Regions from separate parts of the Thalassotalea insulae genome, predicted to be linked through region 2. Evidence: riboswitches for the same ligand, from Rfam matches in the RefSeq annotation. Region 2 holds a riboswitch; the other holds the start of a gene.
What was found. A riboswitch is a leader RNA that binds a small molecule or an ion and turns the genes downstream of it on or off. The one in region 2 is predicted to bind cobalamin.

Region 1 (7,568 bases), 600 kb from region 2:
CTCGAGAGCGTCAGCAATTTCTTTAATTTCTTTCGTGCCTTTAAAGCTAATCTTATCTTCAAAATGTCCCTGTTCTAAACGTTTTATTTTGCTGGAAAGCTGTCGTAATGGTCTTAATATTAGTAGTGCAAAAATAACGGCTAACAGCACAGAAAAAGGAATGATTGCTAAGCTTTGCCAAATAGTGGTGGTCACCTTATCTGCTGAACTTTGCATGTATTCCACCTGCTGGTTGATTAGCTGGTCGCTGAGTAGTTCGATTTGCTGCATATCCTGGCTGATGCTTTTAAATTTTTGTTCAATGTCCGACAGTGTTTGTTGTTGATTGGCTTTTTCGCTCAGCAGCTTATCTATGGCCTTGATGTGACTAATAATTTGAGTACTTAAGCGATTAAGTTCTGCTTGTTGGTATTGAGCTGCTTTATTTGTCAGCAATTCGGTAAAGTCCGATTTATTTTCCTGGTAGAAGGTCAACAACCCTGATTCTTGGAGTACGATGTACTGGCCGGCAAAGCGTTGCATTTTGTTGGCTGACGCACTGAGTTGACGATTAGTTTCTACTAATTCAGCAACATTGAAAATGGCCTGGCTGCCTTGTTGTGCGAGATGGTTTACCTGGCTGGAACTGTACAGTAGTGCGATGATCAACGGTAGCAATACTAGACTAAAGCCCAATAATGTTAAGGTTTTTATTGATAAACCTCTTAAAAACAGCACGTTAATATAGTGAGTAATAATGTTTTTGAATGAACCGCTCACAAGCAAGTTGTTTCCTGAATGAAAATGAAAAGTTAGCAGCTTCTTTTTTACGGTATTTTCTTGTTAATAACAACACTGTCTCTATCTGGAGACAGTGTTTTTTTTATGGTGTTTCTCTTTTAAGTTTTTGATAAATAAGTAGGTTTTTATCCGTGCGTTTAAATGTTAGCGGATTATTTTCTTTTTACTTATTTTGTTGTTGCTAATTGGCGACAGTATTTTAAATGGATTAAATGAAAATTTTGATAAATTCCAATCAAAACAATAGGTTAAAAACATGGTACACCCTGTGCTTTGTTGTGGTGAAGCTAAAATATTTGGCTAGGTTTTAATCTATTAAATTTCAATAAGGAATCCATAATGGAAGCAATTAGTATAAAAAAAGTGACGGCAGTAGTAGCTATTTCTATTATCGGTGCGCTGGCGGTTGATGCTAGTGCAAATGAAGCGAAAGTTGTGCCGGTTAAAGCGGAAACGTTAACTTCTCAAGTAGGCGAGTTTTCGGCGTTAATTAAACAGTTTGATAAAGACAGTAACGGCTTATTAAGTGAAGAAGAATTAAAATCGTCTAAAAAATCGGCGTTAGTTAGTGCGTTCACTAAAATTGATAAAAATGCTGACCTTGGTGTTAGTGAAGAAGAATTTAATCAATATTTAGCATTAGCTAGCAAGTAAATAATCTCTGTATATTTCTCCCTATCTTTGTCGGTTACACTCCCAGCCTGTAACCGACCTTTTTTTAAGGTATTAGCAATGACAACCATGCCCCGTTATATTGAATTAGGTGACTGGATTTTTGAAATCAAATCGGTAAGAGCAATAAGAACAAAACGCTATGGTGATCAATATAGTGCAATAGCTAACTTTAACGTTAATGGAGATAACGTTTATGTCGATGGGTTAATGACTCGAGAACAAGAACAGTTTACTGGACAAGATTTTCAGGTATTTAAAGAGTTTTGTCGTCAGTTAGGTGCTAAGCAAGCACATTTTGACCGTTTTAAACACGGTAAACTAATCTCGCAGAAAGTGATGATTGAACAACCTGAACCTCAAACGATTTTACAGTTGGTAAAGTAATTCTTTGTGATGCTTTGTCGGTCACTCTTTTGCTGTGTGAGCTACTTTTCGGGGGAATTGGGCTAGCATATTGTTAACCGTCAATGCCGGGGCATGTGGATTTTTTGATAGAAGAAATTGGCTAAAATTTATTTTGCTCCATTGTTGTTCAACAAAAAATTGCTTGAACTGAGCAACATTACTACTATCGATGATCTCATACTGATGAACAACGGATGGTAAAAAGCGGTTAATGCCTTGCTGCAAATCAATAATCTTCACTAATGCATTGGCGACCATAAACAGGTGGCCACCCACTGAGGCCGTAATATCTCCTTGTTCAATTTTCTCTAGTGCTTGTGGTAACCAGTCGAAGCCACCAATTATAATAGGTGAGGATGAACTTTTCTGATGTAAACGTAATAGTTCCAATGCCAGTTGATCCCCAACACACCAATAGATGTTTGCTTTTGGGTAGCGCTTTTTAATCATAGGTAAGCGTTCAGTAATTAACAATGGATTCCAATACATTGGAAATATTTGTTCAACGAATATGCCTTGTTCTGGTGGGGAGTTTTTTAGTTGTTCGAGTGCGTACTGACGAGCGGAGCCCACTTCATCAAAATCACCACCGATGCCAACAATATGAATTTCTTGGTTTGATTGTTGTTGTTTGTACGCGCTAATTAATGCGTTAAGTAGTAATTTTCCACCCGTCTTGTTGTCATAATTGATTTGCCCAATCCAATATTGGTATTTCTCCTGAGGGTCTCCGAGTCGTTGTCGAATATCACCGTGAAAAGCTTGTTCTAATGTAATGAAAGGAATTTTGGCGTGTTCTAATAGTTTAAATATTGCTTCAGTATTACCTAAGAAAGGTCTGAAAATAAGATAATCAGGATGGTTCCTACTATTGATTACCTGGTGAATGGTTTCTTTTAAGGCAAAGCGATTCGGATCAGTATTAATAAGCTTGAGTTTTATATTGAGGCTGTCGGCTGCTGCTTGGCTGATTTGCGCTACACGTTGCCAAAATATTGGGCCTTTCTGATCGGGAATGATAAAGGTGACTTGAGGAGACGTAGCATAGCTGTATGAGCAAATACTAAGAAAGCATATCAGCGATAATACAATTGAGTAATTTTTTATCACAATATTATTGGGCAAAACAGTACTGTTAAGTTGTCTTTAGATTAAGTAAACATCAAAATCCATAAATTAACAAATTAGTACTTTATTAGAGAGAGCAACTTATTCGAACTTTTGGGTTCTTAATTGCGGTAGGTTCTATCAGTTATTGTGCTTATATTACTCCAGATAAAGGGGGGAGCAAACAACATGCCTATCATAGGAGAGTTTCCCATTACTTTACTCAGTGAAGTTTGCATTAACATAGAGCCGACAAATGTTGCATAAGTAATGATGTTTATCAAACGGCTTGAATAGTAAAACCTCGCCATTTAGACGAGGTTTTTTATCGCCGAAATACATTTTAGACGTCTATATAGCTAAACTATAGCAGTCTATAAATTACTGTGCTAAAGTAGCGCGAATTTCTGGTGTTTGTTTAGTGTGACTAAACAACTTAAAAGGGAATGTGGTGCGTATCCATTGGCTGATGAGCTTAAGATATTAGTCCACAACTGTTCCCGCAACTGTAAGTAGAGCTGAATTTATTATCCACTGGCCTGATTGTTAGGCTGGGAAGGTCAAATTTGGGATATCTCTATAAGTCAGGAGACCTGCCAGAATGAAAGACAAATAAACCGTGCGGGTAACATGGTGGCTATATTCTTAAGTGATAGTTAACGCTATTACTGTTTAATATTTCCTTTCCTGCCGCACTCATATTGTTGTTGATGTGGTTCTTATGACAGCTGTTCAAATACAAGCACAAAATATTAACTGGCAAATCGATGGTAAAACCATAGTGGAAGATGTCAGTTTTACAGTCGCGAAAAATGAAACTTTTGGTATTGTCGGGCCTAATGGTGCCGGAAAAACTTCGCTGTTAAAGTGTTTGTATCAGGAGTACCCGTTATCTTCCGGTCAGGTGTTACTCGATGGTATGCCATTAGATTTGTTCGATCGTAGAGAAGTGGCGCAAAAAATTGCAGTGGTCAGTCAGTTGCACGAAGCTGTCTTTAACTTGACGGTACTGGATATCGTTAATATGGGGCTGATCCCTTATAAAACTTTATTTGCCAGAAATACGGATCAAGATCGTCAGTTAATTGCACAGGCGCTAACGACCGTCGACTTATTAGATAAACAGCATCAGGTATTTAATACTTTATCTGGTGGGGAACAGCAACGCTGTTTAATCGCCCGTGCTATTGTGCAGCGTCCTCAGGTGTTGATCATGGACGAACCCACGAATCACCTCGATGTTTTTTATCAGCATCAAATTTTATCCATGGTAAAAAAACTAGGGCTAACATTGATCATGACCATTCATGATTTGAATTTGGCGGCGCAATATTGCGATAGGTTACTGCTGCTATCAGGCGGTCAGGTGCTAGCATGTGATACGCCAGATATCGTGCTGCAAGCGTCACGGTTAAAAGAAGTTTTTCATCTTGATTGTTTAGTGGATCGTAATCCGTTGACCGAAAAAGTGCGTGTGACCTATGCAATGATTGACGAGGAAGCGAACCATGAATAGTACTAAGTATTACTCGCGCTTTGCTATTATCGCCGTATTAGTGCTTGGCTCATTCGTTGCTTCTATGGGCTTTGGCACCGCAGAGCTTGATTTTGCTAATGTCTGGCAGTGTTTATCTGACCAGTGCCAACGACCCATTTATCACACTATTTTGCTCGAAATTCGTTTTCCACGAATAATCATGGGCTTTCTTGCTGGATTTGCTTTAGCGGCTGCTGGGGCCTTGATGCAAAATGTTACTCGCAATCCATTAGCCGATCCTTACTTGTTTGGTATTGTTGCTGGTGCAGGGTTAGGGGCGACTATTTCAGGTTTACTACCTCAATATTTACAGGCATTTTCATTGCCATTAGCGGCATTTTTAGGGGCGTTATTTGCGGTAGCAATTGTCGTAGTGATTATAATGAATAATAACTGGCGCCGAGTGGAACATTTGCTATTGGCCGGGGTGGCGGTGTCGTTTTTGCTAAGTTCTATTACTAGCTTTATTCTCTATTTTGGTGAAGCATTTGCTAGCAATCGGGTGATTTTCTGGATGATGGGATCGTTAGCTCGAGCGGATTATCAGGCGCTTGCCTGGATTGTTCCGGTGGTTTTATCTTGTACTTTGATTGCGTTGTTATTTGCTCGTCAGCTTGACGCCTTGCTGTTAAGTGATGAAAGTGCCCGCACGCTTGGAATTAATGTCGCCAAATTAAGGTTAATGGCGCTAGTGATCTGTGCAGCAATGACAGCGGTGATTGTTTCTTATTGTGGCGGTATTGGTTTTGTTGGCTTAATGATCCCTCATATTGTTCGTCCCTTTATCGGTAAAACTACAGCAAAATTATTAATTTGCTCTGGCTTAGTCGGTGGTTGCTTTTTGATCTGGGTTGATGTCATTGCACGTACTGTGGTGGCAGGACAAGAAATACCTATTGGTGTGATCACATCAGTTATTGGTAGTGTTTTCTTTCTAATTATAATGCGTAGGATGTGAGTAAGTGTTTACTATTGATTCGTTAGTGTCACCTAAATCGAGTGCTTTTTTGCACGCGATACAAGATAAAATTATTAATAAAACTAAACCACCAGGCTCACTGGGTTTATTAGAGCAAGTGGCACAACAATTGGCGTTAATTCAAAGTGTCGCTAGTGGAGAGTTTTGCCAGCGTATTGAAATTAACCAGCCAACTGCGATAGTTTTTGCTGGGGATCATGGCATTGCTCAGCAAAATGTCAGCATAGCACCCAGTGATGTTACTCGGCAGATGGTCTTAAACTTTCTCCAAGGGGGCGCGGCGATTAACTGCTTTTGCCGCGATAATAATATCGCGTTGAAAGTGGTAGATGCAGGTATTCAAACTCCTTTAACCGTCAAAGAAAAATCGTTATCGGCAGATTTTATTGAGCAGCGTTTAGGCGCAGGCACTGAGGATATCAGTCAACGGGCGGCGATGACGATGGCGCAAGTGGAGCAAGGGATTGCTTATGGTCAGCAGATAGTATCGTCGATTCGAACAACTGGTTGTAATCTGCTGATTTTTGGTGAAATGGGCATAGCCAATACCAGCGCGGCTTCAGCAATCTATATCGCATTAACCGGGGAAAATGTACAAGATAGTGTTGGCCAGGGCACCGGTATTAGCTCAGAACAGTTAACCCGAAAAAAAGCATTGGTTGCTCAGGCAGTCGAACGGGCACAACAAGCAGTAGAGACGTTTGAGCCTATGGATGTTTTAGCTGAGCTTGGCGGCTTTGAAATTGTGCAGATTGTTGGCGCTATGTTAGCAGCGGCACAGGCTAAGATGGTGATTTTAGTTGATGGCTTTATTGTTACCAGTGCGGCATTAGTCGCTGCAAAACTGTATCCTGAGGTCAGTGATTATTTTATTTTTGCGCACCAGTCGAATGAGCTGGCGCATAAAAAGATGTTGGCTTACTTTAACGTGACGCCTTTATTATCATTAGATTTGCGCTTAGGTGAAGGTACTGGCGCTGCATTGGCACTGCCATTAGTACAAGCGGCCGCTAGTTTTTACAATGAAATGGCAAGTTTTGAAAGTGCCGGAGTGACTGTTTAATGGCGGTGCTGTTAAGTCGTCGACGGCAAGTAGAAATCAGACGGCAATGGCAGTTATTGTGCTTGGCGATAATGTTTTTTACCCGCTTACCAGTCGGTGGTGGGCTGATTTATTCTGAACAGCGAATGAATCAGGCTAATCGTTATTTTTCGCTTGTTGGCTTATTGTTAGGTTTGCTGGTGGCATTTAGCTATCAACTATTGGCTATGTTGTTTCCGATAGCGTTAGCGCTGGTATTAACCTTGATCATTAGTGTTTTACTTACCGGGGCATTTCATGAAGACGGGTTAGCGGATATGGCAGACGGTATTGGTGGCGGTTATAGTCCACAGGCAAGACTTACTATTATGAAAGACAGCCGCATAGGGACCTTTGGCGCTATTAGCTTATTACTGGCATTGGCGCTGAAATTCGTATTGTGGCTTAATCTAGCTCAGCAGACGCTTTTACTTCCTAGTGTCATTGTCGCTTATTCGTTATCACGTGCACTGGCCGCCAGCTTTATTTATAACACCCCTTACGTCAGTGATACTAAGCTAAGTAAAAGCAAGCCGTTGGCTACTAAGCAAAGTCAGCAAGAGTTAGTTATTTTATTTTCTGTCGCGCTAATCTCTGCCGTTATTTTATTTAATAATATCGTCGGGTTTTATTGGTTACTGGTAAAACTGGTACTAATTTTAATGCTCTTTCGAGGGATTTTTCGTCGCTGGTTAATTGCGCGCCTCGGCGGTTTTACCGGTGATTGTTTGGGGGCAGCGCAACAGTTAAGTGAGTTATTGATTTATCTGGTTGTTGTCAGTCATCTATTTACCCAAGGATCGAGCTAATGTTGCATTTAGTCTTGGGCGGCGCTCGCTCAGGTAAGTCGTCGTTTGCCGAAAAATCAGTGCTGGCGCAATTATCCGCTGGACAAGTGCCCATCTATATTGCGACAGCTGAACCATTAGACCGTGGCATGAAACAGCGTATTGCACACCATCAAAAGTTACGCCAGCATCAGGCATGGCAGTTGATTGAATGCC
Region 2 (7,568 bases):
TTATTTATTGCTTCAGCTGAATATTGGCTGAACAACGGATCTTAATCATCTTTGGCTGTAGAAATACCTTGGGTTAAGGCTTTTTGGTTGAGTAAGTAATAGAGCGCTTTAGGCGGCAAGGTGCCTGAAATTACCGGGTTGATAGCGATGCTCTTGCCATGATAAAGCGCTGGATTATGGCCGACGATCCGCATCGGCAGACGGTATGCACCTTCGGTATTTAGCGGCAAGTGAGCCTCGCCATTTGTTAGTGTTAATTCCTGATATTGGAAGTTTTCTAACGCCTGAAAAGCAATGTTCTTTTCAGTAAACGGTGTGTTGTCTCCTGGTTGCAAGTATCTGATTTTTCCGGATTTTGTTGCCGTTAAATTGGCATTTTGTATCGTCAGCGCATCTCGGCTTAGCTCAAACGGGATCGCGCCTGATAATTTGCCACTTGCCTGTAAGCCATCGATATTGAGCCAAGTAATTAGTTTGGTTAAGTCCAGCTGCTTTGTCTGCCATGCTAATTGCTGTTTCGTCTGAGTTAAATCCAGATTAGCTATTGATATTAAGTGTTCACCGCCAAATAAGGCAAAGCTCAATTTGGCATTACCTGATGCCAAATCATCATTCAAGCTGACATTGGCGCTGATATCTTCAATTGGAGGCAGGCTTGGGTTGCTAACTTGTTTAACCTTTATATTTACTTTGTGTCTGTCATTTGTAAGGTGCAGAAAATCTATCTCAGCTTGCGATATTTTCTGTTGGTAACTTATCGCATCCAATTGTTTGATGCTTAATGTGGAATCCGGATTTAACGTTTTTAGCCATTGCTGCCAGGAAAAATCGTTTGCCAATGACAAATCCGTCTGACCGGAAATATTAATATCAGCTTTACCTGCCGTTATTTGCTCAGTTGCCCAAAACCAGGAAACCGGCCACTTGCTAAGCTCAAGCCCGCTCGCTTGAATTTGATACCTTAATTCCTGATTGTTAGTGCTTTGCAGTTTAGTGAATACAGTATTTTCAGGTGGTGAATTATGAGGCTGTGTTTGACAGGATATTGCGGATGCCGGTATTTGCCATTGCCAGTCGCAGTGGCTTGCTAAAGGTTTTTCAGCAACATCAGTGATAAAGTTTAGTGCGCCTTTTAGCTGTAGCGAGTGCAATAGCTTTGAGTTAACTGGCTGGTTGGTATCAACTTTGATGATAAAGTTTTGCGGTTGTATTACCAGTTTTTTAATTTGTATTTCCTGAAACGATTGAATCGGCACAATCACATTTTTTGATTCTAGTAAGGAATCGTTAAAAGTGGCTGTGATTAGCTGGTCAGCTAGGATTGCATTTAACTGACTGGACAATAAAAGCTCACCGAGTTCAGTTGTTAGCGTCGTTTTTACTAACTGATTTGCTGCTAGCTTGGCAGTTATTTTTGCATCAGTGACGACTTGATCGTTGAGAGTGTTTATTGTCATTTTAGTTGGCTGCACGTTTAGGTGCTGGCCTTGGCCTTTAAGCTCGATATTTGGGCTTTGCACTAAGGTGATGTTTGGCTGCTGCCAATTTAGTGTGAGTGGCTTGTTGTTATTCAATGTTGCCTGCCATTTGATGTCGTTGGTAGTGCTTTTGATCTCGCTTGGTAATTGTTGGTTAAGAGTTAATAGCTGTTCAGCCCAGTTAAGCTGTAGTTGATTACTTTTAATTGTTATGTGGTTTTCTGGCAGGTATATATCGCTGAACTTCACACTGGCATCGGCGCTGACCAAAGCATCGAGCCAATTGCTTATTTCTCTAGGTTGTTCAGGCAAGCCTATTGTTGCATTTACTATTAGTTGGCCATTCGCCATTTGGATTTCAGGGAGCTTGATGTTGCTAAGTTGCTTTAACGCTGGAATTATCTGCTGATCGAGACTCATTGATAGCTTGAGTGGCGTCTCGCTGTGAGTCGCTTGGTCATAGTGTAATTGCAACTCTTGCTGAGCGAGTTTTACCATTAAGATGAGCGGTTGATTTATGCCTATGTTTGTTAATCGAGCCTCAAGCGGATAGCGGGATTGTTTAACATAAAGCAGACCGTCAAGCGTGATAAGGTTTTGAGAGGTGGTGAATGTTCCGTTAAAGCGAAAATCATTAATTTGCACTTCTGTATGATTAATTTTGAGATTAATGGGGAGAGGATTAATAGCTGTTATCGGCAGTTGAAATGGCTGGTTGTCGAGGGCATTGCGACTATCACTGTCCTTAACGGTGACTTTAAGGGTGTCGAGTTGCCAGCTAAGCTCTCGATAGCGATAAGGGATGGCCAGCTCATTGAGCTTAACTTTGGTGCCAGCGTTATTTTCTAGCGTTACTTGCGTAATATTTATGCCTGAGAGTGTGGGGTAATTAATAACTAGTTCATTAATAGCCCAAGGAGCTGGCAGGTAGTGCGATATTAATTTTTTGATAATAACAGGACTGGCAAGCCACAACAGAAGCAGACTCAGTAGCAAGATTAACGCTATTATTTTAATTACCTTGTTAATATGTAATGGCTGATTGGCTTGTTGTGTTGTCACTGTCCTTAGGATCCGATTTTTCTTCAGAGCTTATAAATACCAGCTTATCATTTATTTAACTTCTAGTAAGCTAGGCCATTGATAAATAAAAATGTTGCTATGGTAATAAGAGCATGTATCACCAGTATGGATGTTGGTGTTGAGCTTCCATGGAAGGACTTGTAGCGTTTTGCTCGTTTACCGAGCAACAGCTATTGGAAACATCGTCTTTATTTAAGATGAGATTAAACAGTTGCTATTTTTTGCTAGATGGTGATAATCGCGCCATTAGTTTTTTAACACGCCTTTGAATATTCAGTTATTCACTAATAATAATTTCTACATTGCTATCACTAACGCTGGTCGTTATCGGTAATGTGTTTGTGTTATAGGGCTAAGCGCTAGTGCTGCTTGAATTTCTTTAAGTGGCATATTTTACAGCGAGTTTAAGGGAAGAAGATGAGAATTCTTCACTGCCCCCGCAACGGTAATTGCAGTTTTTCTGCATAAGTCCGAGCACTTAAATTTGCTTAACTAACACTGCTTAAATGTGGTGATCACTATGATGCGGAGGGCATCATTAAAGAGGTCATATGAATCTTAAACAACATAAAACTTTTATTAAATCTGTGCTGGCACTTGCGATTGTCGGTACCATCTCTGCAACTGTCAACGCTACTACTAACCCTGATACTGCGACTACCGATGAACTGGAAACCATTACCGTAACTGCGTCTCGCTCGCCAATGAGTATTGCTGACTCTTTAGCGAGCCAGGTGGTGATCACTCGTGCAGATATTGAGCGCATTCAGCCAAAATCCGTGCTGGATCTATTAACATCTGTTGCCGGTATCGACATGTCTACCAATGGCGGTCGTGGTCAGAACTCATCGGTTTATATGCGCGGCGCTAACTCCGGCCATACTTTGGTGTTGCTAAATGGTGTGCGTATTAGTTCGGCAACCTTAGGTTCGACTAATGTTCAGGATATTGCGCCAGAGTTGATTGAGCGCATTGAAATTGTTAAAGGTCCGCGGGCAGCGCTTTGGGGATCAGATGCTATCGGCGGTGTTATTCAAATTTTTACCCGTAAACTGGCAGGCGGTGAACACCAGCTTAGTGCCGGCTTAGGTAGTCAGGGATATAAGCTGTTTAATGGCAGTGTCGGTTTAAGTCATGGCGATGGTGCCACCAGCTTTAGTGTATCGCATGAAAAAAGTGACGGTTTTGATGTCAAAGATGACAGTGAAACTGATGAAGATGGTTATCGCTATGACTCCTTCGCTGTTAATGGGCAGCAAAAAGTAAATTCAGCATTATCACTAAATTGGCTTGCTCAGGTCGATCAAGGAGAAACGGAATATGATTCTGGGGGAGCTAATCAGAGTGACGTAAATAACCATGTTTGGCATTTGGGTGCGAAACTAAACTGGCTGGCGTCAGGCATTGCGAATGTGACTGAATTTGGTGTTAGCCAAAATCGTACTTCCAGTATTGGTTACGGTAACGGAACTCGCAAAAGTGAGGGGCTTCAGTATGACTCTCGTCGTCAGCAATATTCGTTATTAAATAGCAGTAAATTGTCACAGCAATGGCATTTAAACCTTGGGGCTGATTTTTATCAGGAAACCCTAAAAGGAGATGCGCAGTATGATAGAACCGAACGTGATGTTTCCGGTGTCTTTGCTCATGCCATGTATCATCAGGATAAATTCTCATTTGAATTAGCGACCCGCTATGATGATGTCGAAGGTATTGATTCTGAGACTACCTATAATACCAGTGCTGGTTATCAGTTAACTGAACATACTAAGGTCAGTGTCTCTGCCGGAACCGGTTTTAAAGCGCCGACATTTAATGATTTATACTATCCACTAGGTTGGAACTATATAGGTAATCCAGAATTAGTGTCGGAAACCTCAACCAGCTACGAATTTAGTGTCAGTAGTTATTTTGAGAGTGTTTCATTGGTGTTTAACCTTTATCAAACGGATATCGAGCAGTTAATAGACTGGAGTGGTAGTACAGAAGAAGGCTACGTAACTCCTGTTAATGTTGATGATGTTGAAATTCAAGGTGCTGAATTAGGTATTAACTATCAGGGGTTTGGCGGTGTGCATAAGCTTAATGTCAGTTATATTGAAGCAGAAGATGCCTCGACCGGTAAACAGTTGGGACGTCGCGCTAAACATCATTTGAGTTATCAATTTGATAAGACCTTAGGTAATGCGGATGTTTATGCTGAAGTGCAGTTTAAGGGGAAACGCTATGATTACCCTTATGGAGGAGGGGCAGTAAAGCTTGATGGTTATTCACTGGTCAATTTAGGTGTAAATTATGCTCTATCTAATAAGGTGAAGCTACAGGCTAAAATCAATAACGCTTTTAAGCATTCTTATCAAAATACTGATGGTTACTTTACACAAGGCAGAGTGGTGTATTTCGGCATCAGTTATCAGAACTAATTCTGATTAATAATGAGAAAATCCCGTATTAGTGGTAATAACTAATACGGGATTTTTTATTAGTCAAGAAGTAACTTTTTGGCTTTTTGACAACTCTGCGTTAAACGGGGGATTTGTTCTGAGGTGGCGATGCCAAACCTTAAGCTGTCCTGCTCATCAGTCAGGCGACAATATAAGCCCTGCTGACATAATAAATGGTATAATTTAGGCGCATCACTTGGCTGTTTAAAGCGTAAGGTCAGAAATAAGTCCGTGCCTTTTATTTCATCGGATAAATGTCCATTAAAAACCTTCTCTAATACGATTTGCTGTTGCTGTCTTAAATGTTGTAATTGTTGCTTTTGCTGAGCCTGCCATTTTATATCAGTTAATGCCTGTTCGGCGATAAATTGCGCCGGGCCGTTAACTTGCCACGGTGACTGACAGCGTTTAAATGAATCGCACCAAGTGCTATCTGCGATTAAAAAGCCAATCCGTAGTCCGGCTAGGCCAAAAAATTTGCCAAACGAGCGTAATGCCAGTGTATGCTCATCGGTTATTGGTGAAGCCAGCGATTCATCAGGCATAACATCGATAAATGCTTCATCAACTATTAACAAGCCATCGAGTTTTTGCATTTGTCTTCGATAGCTAAGCAGTTCCTGCCGAGTAAAAAACTTTCCGGTTGGATTATTCGGATTGATCACTACCAGTACCGAATGTGGAGTGAGCTCAGCAAGTGGTGGTAGTTCATCTTGATAATACATTAGCTGAAAACCTGCCTGTTGCCAGGCGTAGGCATGCTCTTTGTAACCGCGCTCAGGCAAATAAACATGCTCCCCTTTAGGCTGATGTAGTCGATATAACTGAGGCAAAGCACTAATGACGGCCTGACTGCCATTGGTAACGACCAGTTGTTGACAGCGATAATAATCTTGGGCGGCGATGATTAATTTTTCACTAAGTTGTGGCAACTGCTGCCAAATGGCTAACGGGATCTCCTTAGGAATTGGATAACTTAATGGTGCAATACCGGTTGATAAGTCGAGCCAGTCACTTACTGGAATATTGTATTGTTTTGCTATCTGGTTAAGCTGGCCGCCGTGAATTAAGGTCATAGGTGCTTTAATAATAATGAAATATTAAAATTGTTAACTGATAAATAAAGGTGGTAATGACTAATAGCATACTGGCATTGGTGACAATTGTTAAACTGGCTTTGATGTCTTGAGCCTGCACTGGCCTTCCTTGCCCTAAAGTTACCGAGTTGAGTTGTTGGCCGTGATAATTTGCCGTGCCGCCAAGCTGGCGTTTTAAAACGGTTGCTCCAGCGGCCATTACCCAGCCGCCATTATGGCTTTTATAACTATTACCTTGCTGGTAGGCGTTACTTAGCGCTTGTTTAAGGTTACCTTGCATTGCATAGAGCACAGTACAAATTTTTCCTGAAATAAAACCAAGTAAGTCATCGAGTTTGGCACTGGCATAGCCAAAATGTAGATAGCGCGGCGTTTTATAACCCCACATTGCATCTAAGGTATTGGCCAGTCGGTGGATGATCACCAGCGGGGCTCCGCCAATCAGGTAACAAACTAATGAGGCGATAACCGCATCATGGCCGTTTTCCAGCATGGATTCTACTGTTGCACGCGCGATTTCCTGCTCTGATAGCTTGTTGGTATCTCGGCTGACAATATAGCCGGTAAAGTGACGGGCGCTGGCAATATCGTTATTAGCTAGTGGCCGGTATATTTGCATTGCGTGCTGGTGCAGGCTGTTAAGGCCGAGCGCCAGGTACAGTATTGTGGCATCACAGAGCAGTTGCCAGTACCAGTTAAGGTTTGACAGCAAATAAAAATATAATAGTGGTATTGGCATCACCAGCAGGCACCAGGAAATCAGGCCAACGACTTTTACTTTCAATTGAGTAGGTAGCACATTCTTAGCCGCGACTATGTGGTGATCTGGATTGAGTTTAGCTTCAATGACATTAGCAAGTGTGCCAAAAGCAACCAGGTAATGATAATGTTTGGCTTCTCCTAATCGCTTGTCTAACAGTAAGGCCAGCAAAATAGTCAGGCTGGTGGAAAACGTTGGTAAGACAGCCCAAAGCTGCTCACTTAGTGTAATTAACCCGTCCATAACGACATTCCTTGTTTCAATACCGCCCTAATCTATGATGCCAACGCCAGTTGATGAAGCTGAAAGCTTTTGATTTGGTGTTGATAGCTTAAATGGATAATATCGCCGTTATTAAATAATTCATAGGCACTAGCGTTGGAATGATAACCTTGTTTCGCGAGCAAGCAACGTAGTGCTTCACCGTGGCAAATGACTAATACATTCTTGTTAAGATAGGCTTTTGCAATTTGTTCTAATACCTGAGAAATACGCTGAGCACAATCAATAGCGCTTTCACCGCCTAATGGCTTTGCTTGAGTAAATTGCTGAAAAATTTTCTGATAATCTGGCGATGCCTGAATATTTTTTAATTGTTGGCCTTGCCAGTGTCCTAAGTGTCGTTCAGTTAAATCACTCTCAGTTTGATGTGGGATTTTTAAAATTTCTTGGCAAATTTGGGCGCTGGTGATGGCACGACCAAGGG

Region 1: it holds a riboswitch for cobalamin, as region 2 does, so the genes downstream of both, QQK06_RS12985 (ABC transporter ATP-binding protein) here and QQK06_RS15570 (TonB-dependent receptor domain-containing protein) in region 2, are expected to answer to the same signal.

What each region holds. Positions count from the first base shown of each region.
Region 1 is NZ_BSST01000001.1:2,861,307-2,868,874, forward strand. Features, by position in the region: gene QQK06_RS12965 (sensor histidine kinase) at 1-759, opposite strand, end outside; gene QQK06_RS12970 (hypothetical protein) at 1,120-1,434, shown strand; gene QQK06_RS12975 (hypothetical protein) at 1,513-1,839, shown strand; gene QQK06_RS12980 (ABC transporter substrate-binding protein) at 1,861-2,985, opposite strand; cobalamin riboswitch at 3,359-3,582, shown strand; gene QQK06_RS12985 (ABC transporter ATP-binding protein) at 3,689-4,483, shown strand; gene QQK06_RS12990 (FecCD family ABC transporter permease) at 4,476-5,462, shown strand; gene cobT (nicotinate-nucleotide--dimethylbenzimidazole phosphoribosyltransferase) at 5,467-6,546, shown strand; gene QQK06_RS13000 (adenosylcobinamide-GDP ribazoletransferase) at 6,546-7,373, shown strand; gene cobU (bifunctional adenosylcobinamide kinase/adenosylcobinamide-phosphate guanylyltransferase) at 7,373-7,568, shown strand, end outside.
Region 2 is NZ_BSST01000001.1:3,462,498-3,470,065, forward strand. Features, by position in the region: gene QQK06_RS15565 (intermembrane phospholipid transport protein YdbH family protein) at 42-2,540, opposite strand; cobalamin riboswitch at 2,926-3,057, shown strand; gene QQK06_RS15570 (TonB-dependent receptor domain-containing protein) at 3,113-4,984, shown strand; gene cobD (threonine-phosphate decarboxylase CobD) at 5,044-6,081, opposite strand; gene QQK06_RS15580 (cobalamin biosynthesis protein CobD/CbiB) at 6,089-7,105, opposite strand; gene QQK06_RS15585 (histidine phosphatase family protein) at 7,138-7,568, opposite strand, start outside.